One region of the Pseudofrankia coriaricola genome, then DNA from elsewhere that is predicted to be linked to it. Evidence: riboswitches for the same ligand, from Rfam matches in the RefSeq annotation. Region 1 holds a riboswitch; each other region holds the start of a gene.

Region 1 (4,327 bases):
AGCGCGTCGCCGCTGATCACCAGGAACTGCTCGTCGCGCAGCGCCGCCTCGGCGTTCTTCACGCTGCCCGCGGTGCCCAGCGGCGTCGACTCGGTGGCATACGACAGGTGCATGCCGAGCTCGTCGCCGTCACCGAAGTAGGTACGCACCATCGCGGCGAGGAACTGGACGGTGATCACCGTCTCGTCGAAGCCGTGCCGCTTCAGCAGCCGAAGGACATGCTCCATGATCGGCCGGTTGACGACCGGCAGCAGCGGCTTGGGCGCGTTCGCGGTCAGCGGCCGCAGCCGGGTGCCCTCCCCGCCGGCCATGACCACGGCTCTCACGGCGAGCCTCCCGCCGGGGACGGCCGGCCCCGGGCGGCCTGCCGGCGGGCCCGGGCGATGCCGGCGACCTGGAAGGCGTAGAGCAGCCCGGCCCACCAGTACAGCGCGGTCCCCCAGATCGCGAACGCCCAGCCGAGCGGGCGGACCACGGTCGAGACCGTCCCGTGACCGTCGGCGAGCAGCAGCAGCGGGAAGGCGTACAGCAGGTTGAAGGTGGCCGCCTTGCCCAGGTAGTGCACCGGCAGCGCGGTGCCCAGGCCCAGGCGGCGCATCGGGATGAGCAGCAGGGTGATGAACACGTCGCGGCCGACGATCGCCGCGAACAGCCACCAGGGAATGATCCCCCGGACGGCGAGGGCGACGATGGTGGCGAGGATGTAGAGCCGGTCGGCGAGCGGGTCGAGCAGGATGCCCAGGCGGCTGGTCTGGCCCAGGGCCCGAGCGAGCCGGCCGTCGAGATAGTCACTGATGCCGGCGAAGACCAGGATGCCCAGCGCCACCCAGTCGGCGTGCGGGCCGAGCACGAGCCACAGGAAGACGGGTACACCGAGCAGGCGCAGCGCGGACAGCAGGTTCGGGATGGTCCAGATCCGGTCGCTGGGGGCGGAGGCGCTCGTCATGCGGCATTTCCTCCCCTCAGCGGCGACCTGCCAGCAAGATTACGGGCCAAAGGAGACGCGGAAATGTCCTGCCCGCGTCGGGCACACGCGTACCGTGGCGCGCCCGGCAGGATCGGCACGCCCTCTGGAGGCAAGACGCTAGTCGATGACCATGCACGCGGGCGCGGCGAGGGCGGGCAGGACAGCGCGCCCGACCGGGCGCCGGCACTGAGGGCGTGACCCGGGCCCTCCGCGGCGCGGACCGTGGCGCCGGCAGCCCCGCCGCGCGTTCCGGGCCGGGCTCGGCACCGGCCGCAGACCGCCGCGGCGGACCAGGTCAGCCGGATCAGAAGGAGATGAGGATCACCGGCTTCCGGCCGCGGGACGCATGAAGCCTCGTCCACACCGTCGCCCGCGGGGAAATAGCCGCAGGGAACCGTCCGCCGCCGACTGGACCTGGCTCACCGGGCCCGAAGAAGAGCTACCCCCGCCATGAACAGGCATCGGGATCCAGGCTGGTCGGGCGCGAAGCGTCCGGGAGACGAAGACACGGCCGGGGCGCTCCGCGCCTGGCCGCGTCCCGTCACATGACCCGGCCGACCAGGTAGGTCGAGCTGTAGATCGGGCGCAGGGACACCACACCACCGGTCTGCGGGGCGGCCCACATGTAACCGTTACCGGCGTAGATGCCGACGTGGTAGATGTTGCCCGGGCTGCCGTAGAAGATCAGGTCGCCCGGCTGCTTGCCCGACTGGGCGACGTGCGTCGTGGCCCAGTACTGTGCCTCGGCGGTGCGTGGCAGGTTGCGGCCGAGCTGCTTGAAGACGTACTGGACGAGGCCCGAGCAGTCGAACGAGTACGGGCCCTCCGAGCCGTAGACGTACGGCTTGCCCTTCTGCAGCGAGGCGAGGTAGACGGCCTTCTCGCCGATGGTGCTGCCCTGGATGACCGACGGGACGCCGGTGTCGAGGTAGTCGTCGCTCCTGCGCTGCTGGATCGTGATCGTGGTCGCGCCGGCCACCGAGGGCCGCAGCGTGCTGCCGCCGTCGAACACGGCGGTGAGCGTGGTGGTCGACAGCAACCGGGCGGTGATGCTCGCCTGGCCTTGGTCGTCAGTGGTGAGGGTGGTGGTGGCCTGCCACTTCGGCCCGTCCACCACGACGATCTTCACCTTCTGGCGGACCAGCGCCGAGCCGTCGAGAGCCTCGCTCGCCTTGACGGTCAACACGACCGGAGCGTTGGGCTGGACGGTGGTGTGGTCCGCGGTGAGCGTCAGGTTGGTGAAGACCGGGCCGGAGTCGGCCACCGCCCCCGCGAGGCCGCCCGAGCCGGAACCGTCGGACACGGCGCGGCCCAGGCCGCTGGCGCCGCTCTCGTCGCCCCCGCCCCCGAACGCGGCGCCCAGGGCGCTCGCCTCGTAGGTGGTGCTGCTGTTCTGCGGGTTCGTGTCGACGGTCGAGGGCGAGTCCGAGGAGGGGACCGTGGCGGCGAACGCGGCGGTGGAGACTGCGAGCGTGCCGGTCGTGAACGCGGCGATCGTGCTGACCCGGCGGGGTTGGTTGCCGGTCCGCCGGCGGGCCCCGTTCGGGGCGCCGTCCGTGCGATGCCGGCCGCGCACAAGCTCGTCCCAGTCGTCCGGGAGCCAGGCCATGCCACGACGGGACAACGCGCGTCCTTCCCTGACGCCTGCGAGGTCAGCTGTCGGGTTCGGGCGGGGTTCACGCCACCCGGCTGCCTTGCGGCAGCTTCACCCCGAGGACGCGGCCGGTGTACCGGCGTTGCCCGGTGAGACCTTGGGTCCCCCGCTCCTGCCCCGGCTTGTCGGAGGGTGTTCAGACCAGGGGCAGGACTCGGCGTTTGGCCTGACGATTTGGTGCCTTAGGCGAAGAATGTTGCATCGCTGACCATAGCCGATCCCCCAGCGGCACCTCCAACCACCGTAAACACAACAATTGGACACCTCCCAGCAGGTTTCGATGAGATGTCCGCCTCGTTCCGACCGGCTCTGCCCACACGCCCAACCAGGAGAAATCGTCATCGGCGTCAGGGGTTGCGAACCATCCCGCGCCAGCGCGGCCCAGTCGATTGATCCGACGTTGGGTCGGCCGAGAGAAATTACACCCTCGGGGCCCACCGAGCCCAGTTCGCGCAGGACTAAAGTCCCGGATCGCTCTAGGGTCCAAGGGCCCTACCGGACGAATGGGCCGAAACAGACGCGCGCGGTCGCAACGCGACACACCCGCCGCGACCGGCATGCCACGGCGACCCGACCTCCGCCCATCCCACACCAAAGGGCCGCCGGCGCGACGAAGATCGTCGCGCCGGTCCCGTCGCGTCAACAGCGTTGACTATCTTGTGGGCGGGTTGGCGCGAGCCGCCGAAACCACAGGGTCCTCGGCAGAGCGCAAGACACGGTCGGACCAGCAGGCGCGGTCAGGCCGACAGTCGCGGCCTGATTGCGGACGGCCGACGGAGGGCGTGGCCGCGGACGGCCCGGCCACCGGGCGACGACCGCGGTGGGCGCGGCGGCGCCGTCACCCGGATGGCCGCGGAGTGGCGGCGGAGGGCACGGCGGGAGCGACCGAGGCGGGCGGGGGCGGCGTGAGCCCGGCCGACGCGGATCCGGCCGACGCCGGCGGGGCGGACACGGGCGCGGCGGATGCCACTCCCGCCGGGGTGCCGGCCGACGGCGTGGGCTGGGCCCCGGCGGGCGACACGGGTGGCGTCACACCCACGGGCGTCGGCACGGCCGCGGGTGTGGCACCGGGCGCCGCCGGGAGGCCCTGGGCGGGCGGGACGACCGGTGTGGGGATGGCATGGCCGTAGACAACGAGGTTGTCCAGGTAGTGGTGGGTCCGCTCGTCGAACCCGCCGTCGCAGGTGATGAGCCGGATCTCCGGGCGGGTGACCGGGCCGTAGACCCGCTGCGTCGGGAACGCCGCCTTGGACACGGTCTCCGACCGGTCGACGACGAACGTGACGCTCGCCCCGGACACGCCCACGACGGTCAGCTGGTCCCCTGGCAGCAGGCTGCGCAGCCGGTAGAAGACAGCCGGCCCCTTCTTCGAGTCGTAGTGGCCGACGAGCACCGCGGGCCCGACGGCGCCTGGGGCAACCCCCGGCTTGTACCACCCGACGTCGCCCCATTGGGTTGGCACGTCGATGGCGCCCTGCGGCGTCAGCCCAAGGCCGACGACGGGCGCGTCCACCGCGATCGCCGGGATCCGCAGCCGTACCGGGTCGGCCACCACAGGCGGTGGAAGCAGTGGCGCGGGGCTCGCCGTGGCCGGCGGAGCCGAGGCCGTCGCGGTGACCGGAGGCGGCAGCACCCGGCCGGCCGACGGCGCCTCGACCGCGGAGAGTTCCGGAGCGGCCAGCCGGTATCCGCTGAGGGCGACCAGC
Region 2 (4,327 bases), on a different contig from region 1:
CTCGGCGACACCGACAACACCACCGGCACCGGCCTCGGCCTCGCGCTCTCCCGGGGCCTGATCGAGGCGATGGACGGCACGCTCACCCCGGAGGACACCCCCGGCGGCGGCCTCACGATGGTCATCGACCTCCCCGCCGACGCGGACGGCGAACCCCGGATCGAACACGGGCCCGGGCCGGATGACGGGCCCGGGCGGGATGACGGGCCCGGGCGGGATGACGGGCCCGGCGCGGCGGCGGGCGGCGGAGACGCCGGGAGCGTCCGATGACGCGGGTGCTGATCGTCGACGACGAACCGCAGATCCTGCGCGCGATGCGGATCAACCTGCGGGCGCGCGGCTACGAGGTGGTCGTCGCCGACACCGGCGCGGGTGCCCTCTCCGCCGCCGCGTCGGCCCTCCCGGACATCGTCATCCTGGACCTCGGCCTGCCGGACATGGACGGCGTCGAGGTCATCCACGGCCTGCGCGGCTGGACCCGGGTGCCGATCGTGGTCCTGTCCGGCCGCGCCGAGAGCCGCGACAAGGTCGGCGCCCTGGACGCCGGCGCCGACGACTACATCACCAAGCCGTTCGGCATCGACGAGCTGCTCGCCCGGCTGCGCGCGGTCGGCCGCCGCGGCGGCGAGCAGGGGGCGAGCCCGATCGTCCGCTTCGGCCACATCACCGTCGACCTCGCCGCCCACCGCGTCACCCGCGCCTGGCCTTCCGCCGACGGCACGGGCGGCACGGGCGGCGCGGGCGGCGCGAACGGCACGGGCCATGCGGACGACGACGCGGACGGCCCTGACGGCACCGCCGGGCGCGTCTCGCCCGACGGCGGTGCCGGTGGTGACGTGGGCGACGGTGCCGCCGGCGAGGAGCGGGCCGACGAGATCCACCTGACGAAGACCGAATGGGGTCTGCTCAGGGTGCTGGTCAGCCATCCGGGCAAGCTCGTCACCCAGCGCCAGCTGCTCACCGAGGTCTGGGGCGCGAGGTACGAGACCGAGACCCACTACCTGCGCACCTACCTCAACCGCCTGCGCCAGAAGCTCGAGGACGACCCGGCCCGCCCCCGCCACCTGCTCACCGAACCCGGCATGGGCTACCGCTTCCAGCCTTGAGCCGGGCGGGGGATCAGCGGCGGGTGGCGCAGAGGGTGGCCATGAGGTTCTTGTCGCGGTCGACGCACGGGGTGAAGCCCTCGCCGCGGAGCAGGTTCTTGGCCGTGTCGGTGCTGACGTACTCCAGGAGGGCCGACAGCAGGCTGTCGCCAGGCGGGGTGCCGTACGTGTAGAGGTAATCGCCATCAGCCGCCTCCGGTGTGTTCAGGAAATGGCCCGCACGAACGCACTCCTCGACGGCCGACGAGCCCAGGTCACCCGCTGTGACCTCAACCACGGCGACCCAACGACCGGAACACGCCGCGACAGGCGATTGCTCGACCAGAGGGAAGTCCGGCCAGGCATTACGCGGCGCATCTGATCTGCGCCGCTCGCGGCGGGCCACAAGCGGGACAAGTGACCACCAAAAGCCGCTCCGCGACAATGATTCGCGCGGCAACCAGCTCTTGTTCCCCGAATTTCGCGTCAATTACTGTGACGCTGGTCACAATTAGCTACCAGTAAGCGCACTGCCACAAGGTATTGCACGCTGCGTGACAGACCTGCCGGACATCTGCCCAGTTCACCAGCTTGTGACTACAGCGGGTAGCTAGTTACGGTTGCTCCGCTCGCTGCAAGCACCGGTCCGGACGCCGAGTTCTGCCCCCGGCCCAGTGCCCCCTCCGAGAGATCGCCAGGGCAGAAATGGGGGAACCACGTTCCTCCGGGCTGGCGCCACGTGGCGCCAGCCCTCGGGGTTAAGTCGGCCATTCAAGGCGCTTGTTCAACGCGCCCGAAAATGACCGGCCGGGCTTCCCGGCCCGAACCCGACAGCTAACCTCACAGGCGTGCGGGAAAGATATCTCGAACAATGCGCAAGGGTCGTCATCGTAAGAAGAATGTTGTCCGCCGCCGCGGCTCCGCTGTTGTCGCCGCCGGTGTCATGACGGCCACCGCCGGCGCCGCCGTCTTCGCCGGCGCCTCTCCGGCCAGCGCCGCCTCCACCATCGTCTCGGATTCTCAGATCGCCGCCTACGCGCATTCCGCGGGCCTCGACAGCTGCCGCGTCGGCCTCGCCACCTGGGTCGCGATCGCACTCGCCGAGTCCAGCGGCAACCGCTACGCGCACGCCACCGTCGGCGAGGACTCGCGCGGCCTGTGGCAGATCAACATGCGGGCGCACGCCGGCTGGGTCGGCAGCCGCGACCTCTACGACCCGGCGACCAACGCATGGGCCGCCACCCAGGTCTGCAAGGGCTCCGGCCCCAGCGCCTGGACCACCTACACCAAGGGTGCCTACCGCGCCTACCTGGCGCGCGGCAATGCCGCCGCGAACGCCGTCGGCAGCGGCGCTGTCCTCGCCGCCCCGGTCTCCCTGGCCAAGGCCCCGGCGATCCCGGCGAATGCCTGGTACCTGTCACAGGCGGCGAACCACGCCACCTACCTGGACGCGGTCCGCCAGCTGCAGCAGAAGCTCGCGAGCCTCGGCTACACGGTCGGGGTCGACGGCTACTTCGGCCCGCAGACCAACGGTGTCGTGCGCGCCTACCAGGCCTCCCACGGCCTGCTGGTCGACGGCGTCGTCGGGCCGCAGACCCACAAGGCTCTGTTCGGCTAGTCAAGGCCCCGACCGTCGTCGGACGGTCGGAATCCCGCCGGTGGGTGAGCAATGCGGCCAGCCCGCCGGCACTCACGCCCTCCCGCGCCTCTTCCCCCTCCGGGCGCGGGAGCCCAGGAACCGCCCTGACCTTTCCCTCCTGTCGAGGTCAGGGCGGTTTCGCTGTTCAGCTCCCGTCCGCCCCGACCGACGGTCAGGTCGCCCTGCCTCCGCCGTTTCGCGTCAGGATGACCGTCCCATCCGGGTCACTTCCCGCATGCGACTCATAGTGCAGGCTCAACCGACCCGACCCCTGGAGCATCAGGGTGATGTCCTCGTCGGTGCAGACCTCGTCGCCCGGCTGCGCCGCCTCGTGAACGCGGACTGACGAGTCGTCGCCGACCTCGAGCAGCGTCACCGTCTCGGTGCAGGCGCCCGCGTACGTCGTCGCGCCGACGATGTCGCCGACCTTGCCGTCCTTGAGGTCCAGGGACATCTCGGCGCCGCCGACCGTGCCGTACCAGGTTCCGACGAAGGCGCTCGGCACCGTGGTCTCGCCCGAGCCACCGTCATGGCCGACCAGTCTCAGCACGCCGAGGACAACGCCGGCGACAACGACCAGCCCACCGACGACCAGCACGGGCAGCAGCCAGGGCCGCCTAGGGGACGGCGACGGCTGGCGGCCGGCCGACTGGTACCAGGGGTTCTGGCCAGCCGGCGGGACCTGCCCTTCCGGCGGAGCCCACTGGTATCCGGTCGCCGGCTGGTACTGCGGCGCGTACGGCTGCTGGTTCTGCTGCTCGTACGGAGGCTGGTATGGCGGCTGGTACTGCTGCTGATACGGCTGGTTCTGGCCCGCCTGCGGGTAGCCCTGGTACCAGCCCGTCGGCTGATATTGGCCCGAGTACTCCCCGGAGGGCTCCCCTGTACCCATGCGGCCCAGTCTGCCCCGGCTGCCGCCGGACGGTTCGACCGGATCGCGGAATTGTCCCCGGTATGGCCGCGCATTGGGACCACGGGCCCGCGCCGGGAACCTCGCCTAGATGGGCAGGGTGATGTGCCGGCTGGCGACATGGGCAAGCAGGGCGGCGAGGGCAGTGGCGGCGAGCGCGGCGAGCAGGCCGAGCGTGAGGGGAGGCTGCGGCAGACTGTCCAGGCCCAGCCGGCCTGCCAGCGGCGGCCCTGTGACGCCGCGCCTCAGCACCAGCTCCGCCACGGCCGCCGGAAGCAGGGCCGGCACGACCAGGGGCACGAACGCCTCCCGGCCAAGGACCCCCCGAGCGACGCCGATCAGCCATCCGGAGGCGAAGTAGCAGGCGAACAGCGCCGCGTAGGCGGCGCCCACCCGGACCAGCCCGCCGCCGCCGGACAGCCGCCGGCCGCCGGACAGCTCGTGGCGCCAGCCGAGCGTGTGGAAGGCGAGCCCCTCCAAGCCATACCCGAGAGCGATGAACAAGCCACCGGCCACCGCGATGACGACCAGCGTCACGGTGGCCGCCGAGGCGACCCGGGCGCGGGTGACACCGTTGCCGACCAGCATCGGCGCGAACGTCGACGTCATCGACAGTCCCGCGGCGAGCGGCACGAACCGCTGCCAGCCGGAGAACCCGTGCTGCCAGAGACTGTGGTCGGTCGAGCCCGCCCC
Region 3 (4,327 bases), on a different contig from region 1:
AGGACGCGGCCGACGTAGTAACGGCTGGTGTAGATCGGCTCGTACTTGACGACATCGCCGCTCCGGGGAGCGGCCCACATGTAGCCGTTGCCGGCGTAGATGCCCATGTGGGTGATGTTGTCGGGGGTGCCGAAGAAGATCAGGTCGCCGGGTTGTTTGGCGGACTGCGGGACGTGGATCGTCGCGTTGTACTGCTGCTGGGCGGTGCGTGGCAGGTAGCGGCCCAGCTGCTTGTAGATGTACTGCGCGAAGCCGGAGCAGTCGAAGGCGTTGGGGCCGGTCGCGCCCCACACGTAGGGCTTGCCGGCCTGCAGGGACGCGAGGTAGACGGCCTTTTCGCCGATGGTGCTGCGGGGGATCGCCGTCGCGATGCCTCCCGGCCCGGAGCCCGGACCTGCCGTGGGGCTGCGGACGACGACGGTGGCGGCCTCCGCCGTCGAGGGGCGCAGCGCGGCGTCTCCGTCGAACACCGCGGTGATCGTGGTCGTGCTCAGCAGGCGGGCGCTGATGCGGGCGTCGCCGTCATCGTCGGTTCGCAGGATGGCGCTTTTCGACCAGCGGGTGCCGGTGACGACGACGATGTTGACCTGCTCACCCGCGACGGGTGCACCGGTCGTCGCCGCCGCGGCGTGGACCGTGAAGGTCACCTGGTCGTTGGGGCTGATCGTCGTCTTGTCGGGCGTGATGGTCAGGGCTGTGAACTGCTGCGTCGGGTTCGCGATCTCCGCTGCCAGTGCCACGCCGTCGGGTGCGTCCTGCGGGGCCGGCTGGTTGCCGAACATCGAGGCGCCGAGTGTGGATGCCTGCATGATCGGGTCGGCGGTGGGCTGGTCGTCGCCGGGGGTGTCGGAGGTGGCCGCGGCGAAGCCCGTCATCGAGGTGGCCAATGTTCCGCTGGCCAGGAGGGCGACGGTGGCTGCCCGACGCCGAGGCTCGGTCATCCGGCGGCGCGTAGACCCCCTGGTCGCCGTGCCCGGTCCCGATTCGGCGTCCAGGTCGTACCTCCTGGGCCACAGTCCGTCAAGCGACCACCGACCGCCGCCCTGAGCAGGCACCGCGTCCCCTCCCTCGCCGCGTCCTCGAACGCGTCCACCGCAGCAACGACGCCAGATAGTAGTACTACTGGTGTGATTGGTAGGAAAGGGTGGGGTGGCAGCGGGTCGGCCGGGCGCCTCGACGCGCAGGGCCTCCACGTCCGGGAGGCGTGCCGCCAATGCGCTCGTACCCGCCACGTCGTACTCGACCGCGGCGAGCGACCCAACACGCGGTAACAGCCCGTTCGTCGTCTGCCCAGTTCGAGATCGAACAGCTACTCCACCGCGACTTCGCCGTCGAACACGTCACCCTCCAGGTCGACCACCACCCCGCCGTGCTCGCCCTACGCCGCCGAACACCACCATCCATCGGCCACGTGCAGTGATCGGGATGTGCGGGCGTGGTCACGTCGATAGCAGAAGGAGCGGTCAGGGTCCGCAGATCGGGCCTGTCGGAGGCGTTCATCTCCGGGTACCCGGTCAGCCAGCGTCGGCATCGAGGTCGGAACCGATCTTTGGCTCAGGCCGCGCGGTGGCCTGAGCCGCCTGGGGATTGCGGGCCACCAGTCGCTCCACGATCCCGCGTTTGTATCGTTCGTGCCGCTCGATCGGGAAGCCGGCCGCCTGTACCTGCACCAGCGGCCGGCGTAGCAGCTACTCGCCACCGATGCGAACGATGATCGCCTCCAGAACGCGCTGGACGGCACGGACTTCCCGGCGGGCGCCGGCGACGTGGTCGAGCAGGAGCAGCCGATCCTGCTGCACCGCCTCACCGGCCTGTCACCCATGCCCTTCCCAGACATCCTCTGTAGGATTTTGGTCCTTAAGATTCGGAACTGGTGCCCAAATAACACCACCAACCCAGCAAGGCCCGGCCGAGCCGGCGAGTAGGCCCGCTCGTCATAGGGATGCAGGCGTCACCACCCCGGGCTAGGTACCACTCGTGCCGCCTTCTGTGGCCTCTCGGCCCCAATGTGGGATCTGTACGTAGTTTTTCAACTACGCACGGTAGTCAATGGTCGGCACCATCTCGCCCGCCTCTACTGTTCTGGGTAGCCGGTGACTCTCGGCGACACCCGTCACGACACCGGCTCGTGGGGCCCGGAACCGACAGCTCGTGGGACCAGGCGTGTCCGTGCTACCTACTACGCATCGTCGTATCCAAATGGACTAGTCTCGTTCACGACGTCACGTCCAACACCGGACCGAACGCCGAATCCTGCCCGCGGTCCCGGTGTCCCCTCCGAGTCGTCACCTCGGGCAGGAGCGGGGGACCCACCTCGCATGACCGGCCAGCGCCCCCTCCGGCGCGGGCCTTGGGGTGAAGCCCATCGCGTGCTTGCTGCGCGAGGGCCGGGCAGCCCAGCCCGAACCCGACAGCTCACCTCGCAGGCGTACGGGAAGGACCACACTTGTCCGCGCCCTCCGTACAGTGGGATACCGACACCCTGCCTGATACCAGCAGGGGTCGTCATCGCGGTCTGACCGCGGTGGCAAAGGTCCGAGGTCGTACCGCGGTCGCCGCGGCTACCACCGGTGCGATCGCGATGTCCGGCATCGCCCTCGCCGGCTGCGCCCCGGCAGCCGACACCTCGGCGGACGCGTTCGGAGATGACGGCTCCGTCACCACCGGCCTCAGCCTCGCCAGCGCCTTCGGCTCCGGGTCGATGGGCGGCTCTGGCACCGACGTCCGCCCGGTGAGCCTCGCGTCCACCCTTGGCGCCGACGGCACCGACACGGCGTCCGACCTGGCCGCGCCGACGCTGACGGCGAAGGCCGACGTCGACCTGTTCATCACGAACCCCGACGTCACCGCCTATGCGGACCAGCCGGTCGAAATCGGCTTCAAGCTGACCAACAAGGACACCAACCAGCCGCTGGCCAACCAGCTGGTCAAGGTCCAGGTCAAGCTACCGACCGGTTTCGCGACCTTCCTGCACCTGCAGACGAACAACGACGGGTACACCTCGTACACCGCGCGGGTGCTGACCACGACACAGATCACCGCGGTCTTCGACGGCACCGACGCACTGCAGTCCGCCACCGCCGACAACGTCGGCACGGTGAACGTCGCGGAGCGGCCGGCCCCCTCGGCGAGCCGGGGCGTCACGGTCAACGCCCCGTCGAACGGCGACCTGGGCGAGAAGGCCGTCTACCTGGCGTCGCTGCAGGCCGGCAAGCCCTACGTCTACGGCGCCAACGGGCCGGACTCGTTCGACTGCTCCAGCCTGGTGCAGTACGTCTACCGGCAGCTCGGCCGCAACCTGCCGAGGACGGCGGAGGCGCAGTACGAGGCCACGGTCCACGTCGACCAGGCGCACAAGGAAGTCGGCGACCTGATCTTCTTCGGCGCGCCGGGCGAGATCTACCACATGGGCATCTACGCCGGCGACGGGAAGATGTGGGCCGCGCCGCACTCCGGCACGGTCGTCCAGCTGCAGACGATCTGGAGCACGAGCTACCTCGTCGGCCGCGTCCTGTAGGAAGGCGCGGCGGGCGAGGAGGGCTTCCTCCTGAGCGTTACGTTCGGCCGGCTTCGGCTGCCCCGCTCAGGCGGACCTGCCCGCGAACCCCTCCCCTGCGGGTTCGCGGACGTGGCCTGGCGGCCCGGCCAGCTCCCGCTGGCGGGACCGCCGCTCACGGAGTTCCCGAAGCCCCGGGGCCCGTTGACGCCCGACAAGACGACGGCATAGCGGTGCTGCTCGCCAGCCGTTCTCGGCGGCGGTGATTTCCGGCCCGGACACAACGTCGGCCGCGCTGGCCCTTCGCCGCCGACCCGTCCCGTTTTTCTCCGAGCACGTTCCAGAACTCTTCATGTAGGTAGCAGCAGGCGCGGCCCTCGCCCCTTAGCCGCGCCATCCACGACGTCCGCCGGTGGCATCGAGGGCTTCCCCTCCCGCCCTCGGATTCCGCCAGCGGACTACCCGCCGTCCGAACCCCTCGGTGGCGGCCCGACCGGCTCGCCCCCACGGCCCCGGGCCGAGAGTGACGCACCGCCCGGCCGTGACCGCCTGCGGCCACATCCACACCCCCGATATGACGGCCGTCGACGAAGGCCACCTGCTCGTCGCCACCAGCGATGGCATCTACGAATCCCGCGACGCTGGTGCCACCTTTGCCCGGATCCTCCCACTGGCCGAAGGCTGACAGGCACTACCGCACGCCTAGACCGGATGGCCGGCTCCCTCCACCGAGCCCGAGCCGAAGACGTCCTGCACTGGCAACACCACCAACGCCCTATCTCCGCAGAGACCCTCCGCAAACGGCTCCACGTCGGCGCCCCCGTCGCCCGC
Region 4 (4,327 bases), on a different contig from region 1:
GTCTGATGTTGGTGTCTCGTTGGCCGCGGGCGCCGCCCCGCCGGATGGGGGGAGATCCGGTGGGGCGGCGTCGCGTTGTTCGGCCCGGAGCCGTGGGGGCAGCCAGCCGGGCCGCCGCCGCCGAGGGGGTTCGGACGGCGGGTGGTCCGCTGGCGGAATCGAGGGCGGGAGGGGGAAGCCCTTGATGCCACCAGCGGACGTCCTGGGTGGCGCGGCCAAGGGGCGAGGGCCACGCCGGCTGCTATGCGGAGAGTCCTGGGGGTCTGGGAATGCCTGAGGAAAGGCACGATGCGTCGAAGGAGACGGGCCACCATGGCCGCTGTCGCATCCAGCCGCAACTTACCGCCGCCGGTACGGATGGCGGACGCGTCGCTGGGTCGCTGCCTGGTCGGGCATCACCGAGCGTCGAAGGCTTTGGAAACTCTGAGAGCGACGGTTCCACCGGCTTCGCCGACGGTTGGAGCCAGCCAGGCGGTCAGGCCGTGTCCGCGAACCCGGAGGGGAGTGGGTTCGAGGAAGGACCCCGCGAACGGGGCAGCCGAACCTGGCCGAACGTCGCCGCTCAAGGAGTGAGCCCTCCTCGCCCGCCGCGCCCCGCTACAGGACGCGGCCGACGTTGTAGCTCGTGCTCCAGATCGTCTGCAGCTGCACGACCGAGCCGGAGTGCGGCGCGGCCCACATCTTCCCGTCGCCGGCGTAGATGCCGACGTGGTAGATGTCACCTGGCGTGCCGAAGAAGATCAGGTCGCCGACTTCCTTGTGCGCCTGGTCGACGTGGAGCGAGGCCTCGTACTGCGCCTCCGCCGTCCTCGGCAGGCTGCGGCCGAGCTGCCGGAAGACGTACTGCACCAGGCTGGAGCAGTCGAACGAGTCCGGCCCGTTGGCGCCGTAGACGTAGGGCTTGCCGGCCTGCAGCGACGCGAGGTAGACGGCCTTCTCACCCAGGTCGCCGTTCGACGGGGCGTTGATCGTGACGCCCCGGCTGGGCGAAGGGGCCGGCCGTTCGGCGACGTTCACCGTGCCGACGTTGTCCGAGACGGCGGACTGCAGTGCGTCGGTGCCGTCGAAGACCGCGGTGATCTGTGTCGTGGTCAGCACCCGCGCGGTGTACGAGGTGTACCCGTCGTTGTTCGTCTGCAGGTGCAGGAAGGTCGCGAAACCGGTCGGCAGCTTGACCTGGACCTTGACCAGCTGGTTGGCCAGCGGCTGGTTGGTGTCCTTGTTGGTCAGCTTGAAGCCGATTTCGACCGGCTGGTCCGAGTAGACGGTGACGTCGGGGTTCGTGATGAACAGGTCGACGTCGGCCTTCGCGGTCAGCGTCGGCGCGGCCAGGTCGGACGCGGTGTCCGTGTCGTCGGCGCCGATGGTGGACGCGAGGCTCACCGGGTGGATGGCGGCGCCGCCGCTCGTCGATCCGGAGCCGAAGGCGCTGGCCAGGCTGAGGCCGGTGGTGACGGAACCGTCGTCTCCGAACGCGTCCGCCGAGGTGTCGGCCGCCGGGGCGCAGCCGGCGAGGGCGATGCCGGACATCGCGATCGCACCGGTGGTAGCCGCGGCGACCGCGGTACGACCTCGGACCTTTGCCACCACGGTCAGACCGCGGTGACGACCCCTGCTGGTATCAGGCAGGGTGTCGGTATCCCACTGTACGGAGGGCGCGGACAAGTGTGGTCCTTCCCGTACGCCTGCGAGGTGAGCTGTCGGGTTCGGGCTGGGCTGCCCGGCCCTCGCGCAGCAAGCACGCGATGGGCTTCACCCCAAGGCCCGCGCCGGAGGGGGCGCTGGCCGGTACTGCGAGGTGGGTCCCCCGCTCCTGCCCGAGGTGACGACTCGGAGGGGACACCGGGACCGCGGGCAGGATTCGGCGTTCGGTCCGGTGCTGAGCCTGACGTCGTGAACAAGACTAGTCCACTGGGATGATGACGATAAGCGTGGGTACCCCCCATAAGCCTGATTTCTGCGAACCGTCGGTTCCGAGGACCGAGGCTGCCGTCATGGCAGGGGTCGCCGAGGGTAGCCATCCACCCGTAACCATCGCAACTGACTAGGTCGTGCCGATCCATCGGGTACTCCACGTAGCTTGAACACTACGCGCAGATCCGGCCTTGCGGGCGGAGGACTACAGTCGGCACACGATGTGTGTCTAGTCCGGGGGCGCCATGGACGCCCGCACCCCTATGACGAGTGGGCCTATCCAACGGTTCGAGCAGGCTTCGCCGGGTCGATGGGGCCGTCTGGGCATTAGGTCCTAGTCGTTGGGACTAAAATCCCATTGTGATTAGCGCAAAACCTAACCGTTCCCCGTTGCGTCGAGATAGTTACTTACGGTCGTTAGGGCGGCGGGCGGGGAGCGCGTCTGGTGATGAAGCCGGCGCGGTCAAGCACCTGAAGCTCGATCGCCAGCTCGATGACCTCCCGGGGAAGGGTCCGGTAGGTGGCCTGCATGGCCTCGACCGCGGCCCTGGCCCGCTCGGCGAGCTCGTCGAGCGCGTGCTGGCGCTGGCGCATCCGAGCGCGCTCCTCCTGGATGGTGCGCACCGTCTCTTCCTGCCACCGACGGGTAAGCAGCAGGTGTTCGCTCGCGTCGGCCGCCTGGCGCTTGGCCTCCTCCAGACGGCCGAGCAACTGGTCGAGCAGTTCGAGCCGGCCGGCAAGCTCCGCGATGAGGTCGCCACGAGCGATCGCGGCGATCCCTCGGTCTTCCTCTCGGTCATCTGGCGGTAGGGGATCTACCGAACCGTCAGCACCGACCGACGGCAGCGGGACGGGTGAGAAGTCAGACTCGGGGTCAGGATCCGGCCCGCCCGCGTCGTGCGGCCCCGGGTGCCCGTCGTAGACATACGTGTAGCCCTCGTACGCCTGCTCCTCGTAGCCCTCGTACGTCTGCTCCTGGTAGGCGGACACGGTCCACGGGACGTCGTCCGGACCCTCTTGGCCGGCGGCCTCCGAGCTGGGCTCCCAGACCTCTCCGATCGCTGGCCTCCCAGATCGGCTCCCAGACCTCCCCGATCGGCTTCGCCAATCGGGCAGGAACCCCGGATCCGGCAGGGACCCTGTCGCCAATCGGGCAGGGACCCCGGATCCGGCGGGAAGCCCGTCGCCGATCTGAGGGGGAACCCAGGCGCCCTCCGAGCCACCAGTGACGTCCGCGGCGGCCATCCCCTCGGGCTCGGCCACCCACTCAGATCCGGCCACCCACTCGGGCCCAGGCAGGCCGTCGGGCTCGGCGGCGGCCTGGGACCCGATGGGCCAGTCAGGCCAGAGTGTGCTCTCGGACCTGGTGGGATCGACCGCGGGTGGCTCCTCCCGCCCGGCCAGGTCCACGACCGGAATGCCGCCCTCGTCGAGGCCCGGATGGTCAGCCGGAGGAGCGTCACCGGGCGCGGGCATGCCGGGCAGCGCCAGTTCAGGCACGGTGGCGTGGACGTACACGCCGGGTGACTCGGCCCGCTGCCCCCCGGCGTCGGCAAGGCTCCGCGGCCCGGTCGGGCTGGGCGAGCTGGCGAGGCTGCGCCGGCCGCTTACATCCGCCACGGTAGGTAACGGTAGCCGAGCCCTCTCAGTGAGGGGCCCATATACGCCGGCAGCGATCGTTATGAAGCCGGAAGCGGTGGGCTTTGTGTCGGCTCGGGTGCCGTTACTGGACTAGTCCGGGCTATTCGCTGTCTGTGCCCGGTCGAGACGGTGGCTAGTCACCAGGTGGTTAGCCGGGGCGGCTGGGGGCCTGGCGGAGATCAGCGGGTCCGGATGGCCGGGCAGGTCAGGCAGATCCGCGGCATGACGTAGGCCGCGGCTCCAGCCGCCTTCGGCGATTTCGCTGCTGGCATCCAGCACGGCCCAGTCGATCACGTCGTCTACTCCGACGGCGACCGTTCGTCCCATCCGGATGTGCGCGAGGTCTGGGTGGACCGTGTCGTTGAGGCAACGTCCCAGCAGCCAGGCTGGAGCGGGCCAGGAGGTCACCAGCACCCAGGGCGCCTCGAAGCCGCCCGGGACGACCAGCCGATACCGGACGATGAGGTGGCCGAGCGGCAGCAGCTGCCCGCGCACGAATCGGCGCCGCAGCTGGTCCAGCTGGTCACGGGCGGCGCCCGAGGCGTCGTCCGAGGCGGTGTCGGCGAACGCCGTTCCCGCGGCCGTGTCTGCCACGTTCGCGCCGTCGGTGCCGGTAGCCAGGGGGGCCGCCGTGCCGTTCGGCGGCTCGAACATCCCGGACCGGTACCGCCGGTCCGAGGCTTCCCCGGCCTGCCCGGTCGCCGGCCTGCCAGCAGACCTCCCAGATCGCTTACCTCCCAGATCGCTGACCTCCCAGATCACGACCTCCCAG

The links. A riboswitch is a leader RNA that binds a small molecule or an ion and turns the genes downstream of it on or off. The one in region 1 is predicted to bind cyclic di-AMP.
Region 2: it holds a riboswitch for cyclic di-AMP, as region 1 does, so the genes downstream of both, QOZ89_RS32745 (peptidoglycan-binding protein) here and QOZ89_RS18375 (C40 family peptidase) in region 1, are expected to answer to the same signal.
Region 3: it holds a riboswitch for cyclic di-AMP, as region 1 does, so the genes downstream of both, QOZ89_RS24240 (C40 family peptidase) here and QOZ89_RS18375 (C40 family peptidase) in region 1, are expected to answer to the same signal.
Region 4: it holds a riboswitch for cyclic di-AMP, as region 1 does, so the genes downstream of both, QOZ89_RS08740 (C40 family peptidase) here and QOZ89_RS18375 (C40 family peptidase) in region 1, are expected to answer to the same signal.

The regions. Positions count from the first base shown of each region.
Region 1 is NZ_JASNFO010000033.1:1,511-5,837, reverse strand. It holds gene QOZ89_RS18385 (mannose-1-phosphate guanyltransferase) at 1-311, opposite strand, end outside; gene clsA (cardiolipin synthase ClsA) at 323-946, opposite strand; gene QOZ89_RS18375 (C40 family peptidase) at 1,509-2,591, opposite strand; cyclic di-AMP (ydaO/yuaA leader) riboswitch at 2,595-2,791, opposite strand; gene QOZ89_RS18370 (class F sortase) at 3,460-4,327, opposite strand, start outside.
Region 2 is NZ_JASNFO010000073.1:74,645-78,971, forward strand. It holds gene QOZ89_RS32730 (sensor histidine kinase) at 1-270, shown strand, start outside; gene QOZ89_RS32735 (response regulator) at 267-1,106, shown strand; gene QOZ89_RS32740 (hypothetical protein) at 1,120-1,383, opposite strand; cyclic di-AMP (ydaO/yuaA leader) riboswitch at 1,768-1,949, shown strand; gene QOZ89_RS32745 (peptidoglycan-binding protein) at 1,957-2,703, shown strand; gene QOZ89_RS32750 (hypothetical protein) at 2,897-3,616, opposite strand; gene QOZ89_RS32755 (hypothetical protein) at 3,722-4,327, opposite strand, start outside.
Region 3 is NZ_JASNFO010000044.1:140,440-144,766, forward strand. It holds gene QOZ89_RS24235 (C40 family peptidase) at 1-941, opposite strand, end outside; cyclic di-AMP (ydaO/yuaA leader) riboswitch at 2,277-2,443, shown strand; gene QOZ89_RS24240 (C40 family peptidase) at 2,525-3,517, shown strand; gene QOZ89_RS24245 (hypothetical protein) at 4,020-4,181, shown strand; partial or broken gene QOZ89_RS24250 (hypothetical protein) at 4,220-4,327, shown strand, end outside.
Region 4 is NZ_JASNFO010000013.1:88,811-93,137, reverse strand. It holds gene QOZ89_RS08740 (C40 family peptidase) at 598-1,665, opposite strand; cyclic di-AMP (ydaO/yuaA leader) riboswitch at 1,669-1,835, opposite strand; gene QOZ89_RS08735 (hypothetical protein) at 2,332-3,534, opposite strand; gene QOZ89_RS08730 (hypothetical protein) at 3,646-4,209, opposite strand.